DNA from 4 places in the Glutamicibacter sp. AOP12-B1-11 genome. Region 1 is predicted to be linked to each of the others. Evidence: riboswitches for the same ligand, from Rfam matches in the RefSeq annotation. Region 1 holds a riboswitch; each other region holds the start of a gene.

The links. A riboswitch is a leader RNA that binds a small molecule or an ion and turns the genes downstream of it on or off. The one in region 1 is predicted to bind S-adenosylmethionine.
Region 2: another riboswitch for S-adenosylmethionine. It lies ahead of ACT3UQ_RS00855 (ABC transporter ATP-binding protein); the one in region 1 lies ahead of ACT3UQ_RS14785 (acyl-CoA dehydrogenase family protein).
Region 3: another riboswitch for S-adenosylmethionine. It lies ahead of ACT3UQ_RS00880 (methionine ABC transporter ATP-binding protein); the one in region 1 lies ahead of ACT3UQ_RS14785 (acyl-CoA dehydrogenase family protein).
Region 4: another riboswitch for S-adenosylmethionine. It lies ahead of ACT3UQ_RS10665 (hypothetical protein); the one in region 1 lies ahead of ACT3UQ_RS14785 (acyl-CoA dehydrogenase family protein).

What each region holds. Positions count from the first base shown of each region.
Region 1 covers NZ_JBQSYL010000025.1:63,704-67,002, reverse strand. Annotated here, with positions in the region: gene ACT3UQ_RS14790 (GntP family permease) at 136-1,497, shown strand; SAM riboswitch class I at 1,983-2,073, shown strand; gene ACT3UQ_RS14785 (acyl-CoA dehydrogenase family protein) at 2,128-3,299, shown strand, end outside.
Region 2 covers NZ_JBQSYL010000001.1:165,570-168,868, forward strand. Annotated here, with positions in the region: gene ACT3UQ_RS00845 (ABC transporter permease) at 1-50, opposite strand, end outside; gene ACT3UQ_RS00850 (aliphatic sulfonate ABC transporter substrate-binding protein) at 56-1,072, opposite strand; gene ACT3UQ_RS00855 (ABC transporter ATP-binding protein) at 1,135-1,947, opposite strand; SAM riboswitch class I at 1,953-2,060, opposite strand; SAM riboswitch class I at 2,326-2,425, shown strand; gene ACT3UQ_RS00860 (acyl-CoA dehydrogenase family protein) at 2,442-3,299, shown strand, end outside.
Region 3 covers NZ_JBQSYL010000001.1:172,523-175,821, forward strand. Annotated here, with positions in the region: gene ggt (gamma-glutamyltransferase) at 1-196, opposite strand, end outside; gene ACT3UQ_RS00875 (ASCH domain-containing protein) at 446-961, shown strand; SAM riboswitch class I at 1,238-1,327, shown strand; gene ACT3UQ_RS00880 (methionine ABC transporter ATP-binding protein) at 1,474-2,508, shown strand; gene ACT3UQ_RS00885 (methionine ABC transporter permease) at 2,505-3,200, shown strand; gene ACT3UQ_RS00890 (MetQ/NlpA family ABC transporter substrate-binding protein) at 3,226-3,299, shown strand, end outside.
Region 4 covers NZ_JBQSYL010000015.1:61,587-64,885, forward strand. Annotated here, with positions in the region: gene ACT3UQ_RS10655 (helix-turn-helix domain-containing protein) at 1-387, opposite strand, end outside; gene ACT3UQ_RS10660 (DinB family protein) at 603-1,190, shown strand; SAM riboswitch class IV at 1,663-1,775, shown strand; gene ACT3UQ_RS10665 (hypothetical protein) at 1,794-2,060, shown strand; gene ACT3UQ_RS10670 (VIT1/CCC1 transporter family protein) at 2,123-3,226, shown strand; gene ACT3UQ_RS10675 (LOG family protein) at 3,294-3,299, opposite strand, start outside.

The DNA.
Region 1 (3,299 bases):
GAAAAGCCTGAGCAGCTTGACCTGGCGGAATAGCGGGCGGCAGCAACGGGCCGGAACTCGCACCCAGAACGACCGCCTGCGCCATTGCAGGTTCGGGCTGGGGGCCACAGATATTGGCAAAGGAGCCAACTCGCCGTGTATGAACTCCTCGTTCTGCTGATCCTCGTGGTGGCCATTGTGCTGGTCACCGCACGCTGGAAAATCAGCCCCTTCCTCGCCCTCATCGGCGCGGCCATCCTCGCGGCCTTCGCCTACAAGATCCCCATCGCCGAGGTCGCCTCCACGGTGACCACCGCCTTTGGCAGCACCATGGGCAATATTGGCCTCGTAATCCTCTTCGGCACGATGATCGGCATCATCCTGGAGCGTTCCGGGGCCGCGATCTCCATGGCCGATGCGCTGATCAAGGTGCTGGGCACCAGATTCCCCAACCTGACGCTGTCGCTCATCGGCTACATCGTTTCCATACCGGTCTTCTGCGACTCGGGCTACGTGGTGCTCAACTCCCTGCGCAAGGCCATCACCCTGCGCACCGGTGTTTCCACGCTGGCCACCTCCATTGCCTTGATGACCGGCCTGTATGCCACCCACACCATGGTCCCGCCGACCCCAGGACCGCTGGCAGCCGCCGAGTCCATCGGCATCGCCGACAACCTCGGATTGATCATCGCCATCGGCCTGCCGGTGGCAGTGGTCTCGGCCATGGCCGGGCTGTTCTATGCCAGCCGCTTCAACAAGTCCACCTGGACTCCGCTGCCATCCGAGGATGAGAACGACATCGCCGAAATAGATTACGAGCAGCTGCGGGCAAGCTTCGGCAAGCTGCCAAGCCCTGGCTTGGCCTTCCTGCCGATCCTCGTGCCGCTGGTCTTGATCTGCGCGGCATCGATCGCCAAGCTTCCATCGCATCCCTTCGGCGAAGGCGCCGCACTGGAAGCACTGTCCTTCATCGGCACCCCGGTGATCGCGCTGATCTTCGGTTTGCTCGCCGCGACCTTGCTGCTGAACGGCAATAAGAAGCTTGCCGACTTCAACGAGCAGATGCACGAAGCCGTGCGCACCGCGGCGCCCATCCTGCTCATTACCGGTGCCGGCGCAGCCTTTGGTGCTGTGCTGGCAGCCTCGGAGCTGACCACGATCCTCTCCGATTCGCTCAGCGGCTTGGGTCTCGGACTGGCTGTGCCATTCCTGATCGCCGCGGCATTGAAGTCGGCGCAGGGCTCATCCACCGTATCGATGGTGACCACCTCGGCGCTGGTCGCCCCGATGCTCGGATCCCTCGGTCTGGACTCCGAACTGGGCATGGTGCTCAGTGTCCTGGCAGTTGGCGCCGGCGCGATGGTCGTCTCGCATGCCAACGATTCCTACTTCTGGGTGGTCTCCCAGCTCAGCCGCATCCCGGTGATCACGGCCTACAAGACCTTGAGCGTGGCCACCGCCATCCAGGGCACCGCCGCATTTGCTACCGTCTGGATCCTCGGGGCATTCCTGCTCTAGTAAATCCAAGAAGCCTGCATCAACCAATAACCGCGCCATCAGAGGATGGCGCGGTTATTGGTTTAACTGGCGGGATGGCCGCAATAGGCAAGGCAAGGCTGCAACTTCGAGCACAGCCCAGCTTTCCCCATTGGCTTGCTGGGCAAGGATTACGGGCATGGGAACAACGACCGGCAATCCGGCCATCCGGGATGCCTGATCGCTGGATCCATGATCCACCCCCGCATTCGCTGACGCTTATCGCTGTCGGCTAATTGAGAAACCGAGATCCCCCTGACAGGTGCCCGGACGATTGATGCTGGATCCGGATATCAAGCTCTCCGATCGCCGATGACGTAACCTCCAGAAGTATGACGGCGTCCCAGCGCCTTCGGGGCGGTCCAAGTCCGCCGGAAATCTCGCTTTATGACGACTTCTGACCGACTATTCCGTCGGATGACGTGCTCCTTCCATCCGCTCATGCCGCGGTGTTTCACTCGAAGTACCAACCATCCAGAGCGGCTGAGAGACCTGGCTCGACGACGCCGCAGCAAGCCTGCATTCCGCAGCTAGTGCTAACGCCAGGTTCGATGGATCAGCAGAAAGCAACTTTCTGCTTCCTTCGGAGCAAGACTCTAAGGGAGAACGAAAATGACCGTACTGAGCACGCAACTGCCCCGCGTTCCCTACACCGGGAGCGCAGACGAGGCCGAGCTCGCCCACTGGCGCGAGATCGCCGAGCAGGTCGCGGCCACCCTGGCCGCCGATGCGCTGGAGCGCGACCGCAAACACGAGCAGCCCTTCGCCGAGGTGCAGCTGCTGCGCGAGGCCGGGCTGCTGAACCTGCTGGTTCCGGCCGAATTCGGGGGAGCCGGAGCGCACTGGGCCACCGCCTTTGAAACCATCCGCATCCTGGCCGCGGCCGACGGGTCCATCTCCCAGCTGCTGGCCTACCACTACATCAACCAGTCCGGCATCGCCTTCTACGCTCCGGCCGAAGCCCAGGCCGAGTGGTGGCGGCGCACCGTGGCCGGAGGCTGGCTCTGGGGCGATTCGGTGAATCCGGTGGACCCGCAGCTGACGCTCACCGCGGAGGACGATGGCTTCCGGCTGAACGGTTTCAAGCGTTTCTCCACCGGCTCCGGAGTCGGCGAGATGATCGTCGTCAACGCCGAGGTCTCCGGAGGCCCGCGACACGGCGAAGTGTTGGCCTTCGTCCTCCCGCGCAACCGGGAAGGGCTGGAAATCGTCGATGACTGGGACTACCTGGGCCAGCGCTTGAGCGCCTCGAACTCGCTGAAGTACCACAACGTGCGCATCGAGGCCGCCGATCTGCTCGGGGCGGTGACCGACGAGCCGGTGTCCACCCTGCTCACCCCCGGGATCCAGCTGGCCTTCGCGAACTTCTACCTGGGCATCGCCGAGGGCGCGTTGGCCCGCGGCAAGCAAATCCTGCTGGGCCGCAAGAACGCCTGGTTCCTCTCGGCGGCGGAGACCTACTCCCAGGACGTCGTCTTCCAGCGCACCGTGGGCGAGCTGAAGGCGCGCACCGCCGCGGTGGCCGCCCTGGCCGAGAAGCTCGGCCGCAAATTCGATGCGCTGCTGGCCAAGGCCGGGAATGTCACCCAGCCCGAACGCGCGGCGCTGGCGGTGGAAATCGCCGAGGCCAAGGTGGTCTCCACCGAGATCGGCGTGGAGGTCGCCAACCGCATCTTCGAGGTCACCGGTTCCTCCTCTACGCAGAATGATGTGGGCCTGGATCTGTTCTGGCGCAATGTGCGCACCCACTCGCTGCACGACCCGGTGGACTACAAGAAAATCGA
Region 2 (3,299 bases), on a different contig from region 1:
CGTGCCTGCACCGGCGTGCTGGCTTGCTGGGTTTGGTTCGCTGAAGACATGTTGCTTATTCCCCGGCGATCTTCGTCGCGTCGGCCTGGGCAGCGAACTGCTCATCCACCAGGGATTCCAGCGCTTGATCGACTGCGTCCTGGGTGGAGACGTCCTTGTTGGCCACGAAGGTAGGTCCGATATTGCGCAGCACCGAAATGAAATCCTCACCCGGCACGGTGTCCACGTCGAGGTTCGAGCGTTCCTCGATCACCTGGGTGGCGACCGGGGCCTCCAGACCTGCAACCTCGGCCAGAATGCTCGCCGTTTCACCAGGATTGGCGGCGGCCCATCCGCGAGCCTTCTCGTAGGAGTCCACCACCAGCTGGGCGAGTTCGGGGCTCTCCTCGATGAAATCTTCGCGGGCATTCAACGCGCCATAGGTGTTGAAGTCCAAGTTACGGTAGAGCAGCTTCGCGCCGTCCTGTTCGGCATCGGCCATGATCGGATCCAGGCCGCTCCAGGCATCGACCGAACCGTTGACCAGCGCGGTGCGCCCATCGGCGTGCTGCACGTTCTGCAAGGTGATGTCCGAATCGCTCAGACCGGCTTCGGCCAAGGATTGCAGCAAGAAGAAGTAGGGGTCGGTGCCCTTGGTGGCCGCGACCTGTTTGCCCTCAAGGTCCTTGACCGACTTGATATCCGAGTCCTCGTTCACCACTAGGGCGGACCATTCGGGCTGCGAATACAGCGAGATGGTCTTGATAGGTGAGCCGTTGGAGCGGGCCAGCAGTGCTGCCGAACCGGCGGTGGATCCCACATCCACGGCATCGGCGCGCAGCGCCTCGTTGGCCTTGTTCGAGCCGGCCGACTGGATCCATTCGACGCTGACCCCTTGTTCCTTAGCGGCGGCGTCCAGCCACCCCTTTTCTTTCAGGACCAGGCTCAGCGGATTGTAGGTGGCGAAGTCGATGGACAGCGTCTGGCCGTCGGCTGCGGCGTTCTCGCCCGCGCATCCGGTCAGCACCAGGGCCGAAATGCCAAGCGTTGCTACGGATAGTGCGGCGCGACGGGAAAAACGATTCGAGAGCATGGAAAATCCTTGATTTGTGCGAATGGAAGGCCCGCGGGACCAAATGAGTGCGGTAGAAAGTGCTAGTGGTTCGTCGGATCAACGCCGAGCAGGCTCAGCAGCGCTGTGCGGTGGGCGACGAATTCGCTGCTCGTATGGCTGCGCGGGTGCGCCGCGGACAGGACTCGATCCTCGATCACGGTCGCCGAGGCCTGGCCCTCGGGTCGGCCCAGCACGACGATGCGGTCGGCGAGAGTCAGCGCCTCATCGACGTCGTGGGTCACCAGCAGCACGGTAGTCGGGAAAGACTTATGGATGGCCAGCAGCAGATCCTGCATTTTCATTCGGGTCAGCGCATCGAGCGCACCAAAGGGTTCGTCGAGAAGCAGGACGCCCGGGCGCCGGGCCAACGCGCGAGCAAGCGAAACCCGCTGAGCCATGCCCCCGGAAATTTCACGTGGGCGCAGATCTGCTGCGTGGCTCAAGCCGGTCAGCTCCAGCAGCTCGGCGATCAGCTGGCGCCCGGATTGCTTGTCGGTTCCCGGCGCAAGGCCGATGGACACGTTGTCTCGGACCGAGCGCCAAGGCAATAGCCGTGGTTCCTGGAATGCAACGGCGCACCGCTCATCTATCCCCGTCACGGCGCGGCTTCCGATGACCACCGACCCGGTGGAGGGGCGGTCCAGGCCGGAGGCCGCCCGCAAGAGAGTGGATTTGCCGCAACCGCTTGCGCCGAGAATTGCAACAATCTGGCCCGCTCCGAGGCGCAGATTCACGTCGCGAAGCACCGTGTTGCTTTCCTTCTTGGCGGTGAAAGTACGCGATAGCTCGAGGAACTCCACGTCGAGCGCCGTTGCGCTTTGGACGGTCTCGGGCAAGGCAAAGGCTGTAGTCATTTTCATCTCCATCGTTCCTGGCGGTAGCACCGGACACCGTTTGGTTTATTAACCGTGTGTGGTGGTTGCTGCGGCGTCACAGAGCCAGATCTCTTAGCCGCTCGGGATGGTTACACGACTATTACAGGCCTTCGAACGATTTCAATGCAAATCTTTCGTAACATGAAAAATATTCGATAGATGCGTCACATCATCGTGATGTTTCGATTTTTATTTCATCAATCGCGTATTTGGCCGAAAAATCGCTAAACGCTAGGTATTGCGTTCGACCTCGCTAGGCAAGTGCTGTCCTTGATGCATTTCAATCTCCATCCGCACACGACGAAATGTGACTAACCGGGTTGATGGCGATGTAAACCTCAGGCTACAAATGATTACGAACCATCCAGAGCGACCGAGAGATCTGGCTCGTCGACGTCGCAGCAACCACCCACCAAATATTGGCGCGGGACGGTGCTACAGCCAGGACCGATGGAAAGAATTGAGGACTTCCGATGTCATTTGGCGATCCCGCTGGCGACTTTAATGCGCTCAGCGACCCGTCTATTGCGGGTAGCGCGGTGGGGCTTGACGACCTTCCACAAGAACTTCCTACCCGGCAGTTGCTGAAGATCACCCCGGGCCCCGGCGCTGACGAGCAGTATGAACGGCTTGCCGGCATTTTCCGTCCGGTATTCGCGCAGATCGCCTCGGGTGCAAGAGAACGCGACCGGCAGCGGATCCTGCCATTCGAACAGGTCGGCTTGCTGAACCGCGAGCGCTTCGGTGCGCTGCGCCTGCCGGTCGCCGACGGCGGCCACGGGGCGCGCTTGAGCGATGTCTTCCGGCTGCTCATCGAATTAGCCGAGGCGGACTCGCATGTGGCCCAGCTATGGCGCGCGCACATTGCCTTCGTGGAAAATGCGGTGCGGCTGGAAGATGCGCAGCTCCGCAGCAAATGGGTTTCCCGGATCAGCTCGGGGCAGATCGTGGGCAACGCCTACACCGAGGAAGGCGGCAACGCCCTCGGGTTGCTCAACACCAAGGTCACCGAGGAGGGTTCGCGCTGGCTGGTCAATGGGCGGAAGTTCTACTGCACCGGCACCATCTTCGCCGACTGGACCACCGTAGCGGTGGCGCACCCGCAACTCCCAGGGCGCCAGATCGCGGTAGTTTCCACCCAGCACAGCGGCGTGAAAATCCTCGATGACTGGGACGGGTTCGGCCAACAGCTCACCGGTACCGGCAGCACCGAATTCCATGAGGTCCCGGTGGACACCTTCATGCCGGAGGACCCCACGGATCCGGAAGCCGCGATCTTCCAACTCGTGCTCATGGCGGTACAGGCCGGAATCGGACGCGCGGCACTGAAC
Region 3 (3,299 bases), on a different contig from region 1:
CGCCTTTGCGCAGGATCTCGATTCCGGCGGCGGTCGCTTCCGGGTCTACGGAGGAGACTGCGCCGCCGCTGCCTTTGGCCGTAGGCGTTTTGTCGGTCGCCCTGGGATCGGCGCTGGCCGGAAGGGCGGTGAAAGTTCCCAGTCCCAGCGCCAGTGCCGCGGCGCTGGCGATAGCTCTCGTACTTGCTCGTGACATACTTTGATCTCCTGAAAAGGTGGGGATGAAGCAAGCGCCAATTTACGGGAGAAGCACCTGAGACTTAGGCTGTGACACGCGTCACCGCGCATGCTTGTCGCTCATTACGCTCAGGTGAAGACTTCACTAGCGTCGGATTCACCGCCGTCGCCTCAAGGGCTTCGGAGGGCATGCCGCCACCGCGGCAGCCAGCGATCCGGCCACCGAATACAGCAGCTTCGGTGGCCGGACTGCGTTTAGGCTAGGAGAATGAGCAATGAACCTACCTCCGAGCTGCCCCCGGTAGATCTCGCCGCCGCCGCGCAAATGTGGGCTGACTACCGAAACAGCTGTGCCACCGATCCGGGCGACTACGTGGTGGAATACTTCGGAGACAGCGCTGAGCTCGCCGAGGCACTGCTGCATCAGGTAACCCACGGGCAGAAACGTGCCACCTCAAGCCTTGAAAACGAGTACCTTGCCGAGAACGAACCGCTTCCGCGGGTCGGTTCGCACTGGATCGCCTGCGACGGCTCCGGGACACCGAAAATTATCCTGCGTACCAGCGAGGTGACGCTGAAATCATTCGACCAGGTGGATGCAGATTTTGCCTTTGCCGAGGGCGAGGATGACCGTAGTCTGGCCAGCTGGCGCCGGGAACACGAAAAGTTCTGGAAACGGACGCAGCAGGCAGATTTCGCCAAGCAGTGGGAACCGGCAATGACCGGCGTGCCCGGTGAGCGGATCGTGTGCGAACGCTTCGAAGTGGTCTGGCCGCGCAGCTAGCTTCCAGGCACCTAATTCATCTCCACCTTTCGGTTCTGGAAGCTTGCTTTGCGTTCAGGCCCAGGGGCGTCCTCGCACCCGCCGAGTTCTCCTGAGTCAAGATGCGAATTCAGCGTCGTCACGTGGCGACATATGACGGGTGAGTCGCGCATTTATGGCCGGTTTTCCGCCGATCTGCGCACCGAGGTCGACTTCATGACGCGTATATAACGTCATGGTTGTTCACGAAGCGGGCACGGGCACAGACTGAAACTGTTCGATTCACCTATCGAATGGTAACCATCCAGAGCGACCGAGAGACCTGGCTCAACGACGTCGCAGCAACCACCCTCACGGGGCCGGTGCTACAGCCAGGACCGATGGAGCAGTCTGAAACACCGGCTTTGTTCCCGAGATTCAGAGCCTGGCGAAAGCCAGCGGCATCCTGAATCCGTGGATCGTCGCTGTTTGAGACTCTGCGCGGTGCCAGCACCAAGGAGAACAAATGCAAACGACGTTATCTGGACGATCACATGATTGAGATTCGCCAGCTGCATAAGCACTACGAAACGGCCCAGGGCCGTGTGGAGGTCCTCAAGGGGATCGACCTGGACGTTCAATCGGGGACAATCACCGCGGTGGTTGGGCCCTCAGGCGCCGGGAAGTCCACCTTGTCCCATTGCATCTCGCTGTTGGAAAAGCCCAGCAGCGGTCAGATCCTGGTAGAAGGCAAGGACTTGTCGGTGCTCTCTGGCAAAGAACTATGCGCCGAACGTCGTGCCATCGGCACGATCTTCCAGAACTCGGCCCTTTTGCGCCGCATGACGGTAGCCGAAAACGTTGCGTTGCCGCTGCGAAACCTGGGAGTAGTCCACCACGAGATGGAAAACCGGGTCGCTGAACTCCTGAATCGCGTAGGTCTGGCGGATTGGGCAAATTCGTACCCCGGAGAACTTTCCGGTGGCCAACGCCAACGCGTGGGCATTGCCCGAGCGCTGGCGCTGCGTCCGCGTCTGCTGCTCTCCGATGAAGCAACCTCGGGGCTCGACCCGGAATCCACCACGCAGGTGCTGGAACTGCTTGATTCCCTGCGCACCGACTTGGGCTTGGCGATTATCTTGATCACCCACGAGATGGATGTGGTGCGCCATATCGCCGACCGCGTCGCGCAACTCGATGGCGGTCGAATCGCCGAGTACGGCGAACTTCGAGGCCTGGTAGCGGATCCGGGATCGGTGACCGGTTCAAAGCTTCTGCCATTGCGCCCCGATCTGGTGCCCGCCGGCTACGACTTCACGCTGACCGTGGCCTACCAGGCGGCAAATGTGGACCCAGCCTGGATATCCCGGCTGGGAACCGAACATGGCGCGCGGGTCGCGCTGCTCGGTGGCTCCGTGGAAGCACACCACGAGGGAACGCTGGGCCGCGTTGAAATCGGTCTCGCGGGCATTGCCGCAGAACGAGCTATTGCCGTCTTGGCTGGATGGGGATTGCGCGCCACGCCACGATCCCAGCAGCTCCTCGCGAGTGTGGCCGACCGCGCGGAACGCATCGAGGTGGCGGTATGAGAATCCCAACCGAAAGCGCAGCGGTCGGTACCGACACCCCATGGAACGAACTGCCCGCCCTGATGCTTCCTGCCTATGGACAGACCTGGGCAATGGTCGGCATCGTGATGGTCTTGGTGATCATTTTTGGCGGCATCATGGGTTTGGCGCTGTTCAACACCGACCGGCAGGGTCTCTTTCCGCACGACAAGAGCCATGCGGCACTGAGCTGGTTCGTCAACATGGGACGCTCATTGCCGTTCCTGGTCTTGATGGCGGCGATTATTCCATTCACCAAATGGGTGACCGGAACCACCATCGGCATTTGGGCAGCAGTGGTGCCGATGACCATTGCGGGCATTCCCTTCTTCGCGCGGCTCGTGCAGAACGCGCTCAATGATCTGCCTAAGGAGAACCTGGCCGTCGGGCTGGTGACCGGTGGATCGCCGCTGCAAATCATCGGGGCAACCCAGATCCGTGAGGCGCTGCCCGCCCTGGCCTCCGCCGTCACGCTGAACACCATCTCGATGGTCGAGTATTCGGCCATCGCGGGAACCATCGGGGCCGGCGGCATCGGCTATCTGGCGGTCACCTACGGCTATCAGCGGTTCGACATGAATGTCATGCTTGCCACGATCCTTGCGCTCATTCTGACCGTGCAAGCAGTCCAATTCCTCGGCGATCGCATCGCCCGCGCGCTGGCCCGCCCCTAAGCGCCCTAGAACAAACGAGAAGAACATGACGACTTCACCCAAAGGCCATGACCATGGCTTCACTCTGCGTAAAAACACCGCGAAACTGCCTTGGACCAT
Region 4 (3,299 bases), on a different contig from region 1:
CGAATACAGCTCGGCCTCCCCCGAGCCCTGCGGCGCGACCTCTGCCCTAATCATCTGCACCCGGGTCTCGGCGCGGGGAGTGACCAGCTGTTCGGTGATCCCCTGACCGCCCAAGGCGATTCGCGGTGCGTGCTCCAACCTGACCAATTTGGTTTCAGGTACAGAGAAGAGCTGCCCGACTTCTAAGCCCAATACTTCGCAGAGCCTAAGCAATGTCGATACCGACGGGCTAGTCAAGTCTCGCTCCACGCGAGACAAGAACCCCTTGGTCAGTCCGGACATTTCAGCCACCTGGTCGATGGTCATTCGTCGGGTTTGGCGTACCCCACGCAAACGGGCACCGATATTAATCGACGAGCCGGTGGGCTCTACGGGCAGTGTTTTCATGCTCTCCCACCATTTTGACACCGGCGCAGCCCTAGATTGGCAGCACCCGGCCTACAATTCCGCTAAACCAATCCGGTTCAGGTTCCTACACTGCGTCAGTTTACCAATAGGCAACGAGAACTGCGCCGAGCTCACGCTTCAGTCCTGAAGTCAGCAACCAATCCCTCAATGCGCCGGCGCTGTTTATTCAATCGCCAAGAAACTAGACTCGGCACATGGATACCGCTGGCAATCCGTCCTCCAAGAGGCTTCGGACCTACTTGAACGAGGCCCGCAACACCGTGCTCTGGAAGTGCCAGGGACTCTCCGAGGAGTTGGCCCGCCGCCCCATGACGGATACCGGAACCCACATGCTTGGTGTCATCTACCACCTAGCAATCACCGAATACGGTTATTTCGGCGAGTGCCTAGGTCGTGTGCCCAACGATCGGCATGTGCTTCAACTACTGCAAAGCGATGAACCGCAGATCGACTTCCTGCCTCCGGCCAGCTTCTCGGTAGAAGATGTTCTCGCGTTGTACCGAAAATCCATCGCATTTGCCGAACACGCGCTTGACGAATTGAACTTAGAATCCCCGGCAGAGGTCCCCTGGTGGTCCGTGCATCGGCATACCACCGTGGAGCATCTTATTGTTCATATGATCGCGGAGACCTCCCGGCATGCCGGGCATCTCGATATCGTTCGAGAGCTTCTCGACGGACAGGTAGGACTGCGCGAACAGGCGAGAAATATCCCTGGATTCAGCGCTGAGCAATGGAAGGAACAACGCTCCTCGCTGCAGCGAATCGCCGAGCAGTCCTAACAACGATTCTTCGCCAAATCTTGCTCATAGCTCTGGCAGGGCACCGCCTCTAACAGGCCGCATAGGCTCGCGCTAGCTCGGATGGCCCTGACCGAGCCCAGCGACTAGGAGCACCACCTGGTGAAACTGCCGGTCCGTAGCCTGGCGTTGGTCCCAACGGACCAGAGGCGTTGGACCTGAGCGGCATATTGCGCAGCGATACTCCCGCGCGGCTCGGGCAGGCCTGGCGGCATCGACGGCGGGTCGGGAGGGGAGCCACTTGCCGGAGATCGGTCACCGGGCCAGCCACCGGTAGTGCCCGATGTCCAGATCCCCGCCCGGCGACCTTCGCCTGCGCCAAGCGCAGGGTTCTTGTGGGCGCGGTCCGTGCACCTCCCGGTGCTCGGCTCTGCTTCCCATGAGGCCCGCGAGAGCCGAGTATGACGTCTCACTACGCATCCGGACAGCCCACGGGTGTAGCATCGTGGTGTTGCTTCACGAGATGCGGCGCCAAGCTCCGACTGGCCGCACACCAACCCCAGGTTCATGGGTGGTTCGGATGAAGAAGCGGTCCGTACTCCAACCGGCTACGGGCAAGAGCTCTTTTAAGGGTCCACGATAGTTATGGCTTCAAACGTCCTTCCCATTATTGACCTGCAAACCGGCCAGGTGCAGTTTCCGCTTCGCGGAGTCTGGGTCAGCTACTACGTCACCGACCCGCACCTGCTCACCCGATTGCTAGCCAGAACCGTGGGTCCGCCGAGCTTCGACAGGCAGCGCGAGGAACTTTCGGTATTCGTGGCAGCCCGAGGGCAAAACCCTGGCGCCGCTAAGGTATTTAGTCTTGCCAAATTCCCAGTGCTCGACTCACTCACTAAACTAGGGGGTTGAACCTAACCCGGATCATCTGCCCGTGAATGATCCAATTCTGCCGCAGGAGACTCATCCCCGTGATGGCCCCAACCTCAATTCCCGAACCATCCAAGGCGCAGATCCGCCGCTGGCGCCAGTACATGGCCGATGAGGTCGCCGAAGGTGCGATCTACCGTGAACTGGCCGAAAAGCGCACCGGACAAGAACGCCAGATTCTCCGTGGGCTAGCCGAAGCGGAAGAACGCCACGAAAATTACTGGCGCGCTAAGCTCGGTGAACACGTGCGCCCGGTCCGTCCGTCGATGCGGCGCACCATGTTGCGTTTCATGGCCCGGCATTTCGGTTCGGTGTTTGTCTTGGCGCTGGCCCAGCGTGCCGAAGGCAACTCTCCTTACGCCACCGATCAGGATGCCGCGCCGCAAATGGCCGCGGATGAGCAAGTGCATGAGGAAGTCATCCGTGCTTTGGCTACGGCCGGCAGATCCCGGCTGTCCGGCAACTTCCGAGCCGCGGTGTTCGGCGCAAATGACGGGCTCGTTTCGAATCTGGCCTTGGTCATGGGCATCGGCGCCACCGGTGTGGCCTCGTCCCTCGTGCTCTTCTCCGGAATTGCCGGCCTGCTGGCCGGCGCGCTGTCCATGGCTGCCGGGGAATTCGTGTCAGTCCGTTCCCAACGTGAGCTTCTCACCGCGTCGCGCCCCACCCAAGTCACGCTTTCTGCCGCCCGTGACCTCGATCTTGACGCCAATGAATTGGTGTTGATCTACAAAGCACGTGGCATGAACAATGAGGACGCCGAACACCGCGCGGCAGAACGCATGGGGCTGTTTACCTGCGATTGCAACCCCTCCTTCTCACTCCATCCAGAAGTTCGCAGCGCGGAACTGGAACGCGAACATGAGGAGCTTGGTTCGGCACCGGGAGCCGCCATTTCTTCGTTCATGTTCTTTGCTTCGGGCGCAGTCATTCCGATCCTGCCCTACATCTTTGGGCTCACCGGGCTAGCTGCGGTGAGCGTGGCGGTCGCTTTGGTCAGCATCGCGTTGCTGCTCACCGGCGGCGTCGTTGGCCTGCTATCCGGTGCGTCCCCGCTCAAACGTGGCGTGCGTCAGCTGGCCATTGGCTTGGGTGCGGCCGCTGTAACCTACTGCTTGGGCTTGCTTTTCGGCACCACCGTGGCTTAGCTCCAAAAGCAGACTGCTGGCCGTTGCCCCAACATGACACAGCTTGAGGCAACGGCCACTATCGTTGTTAGAA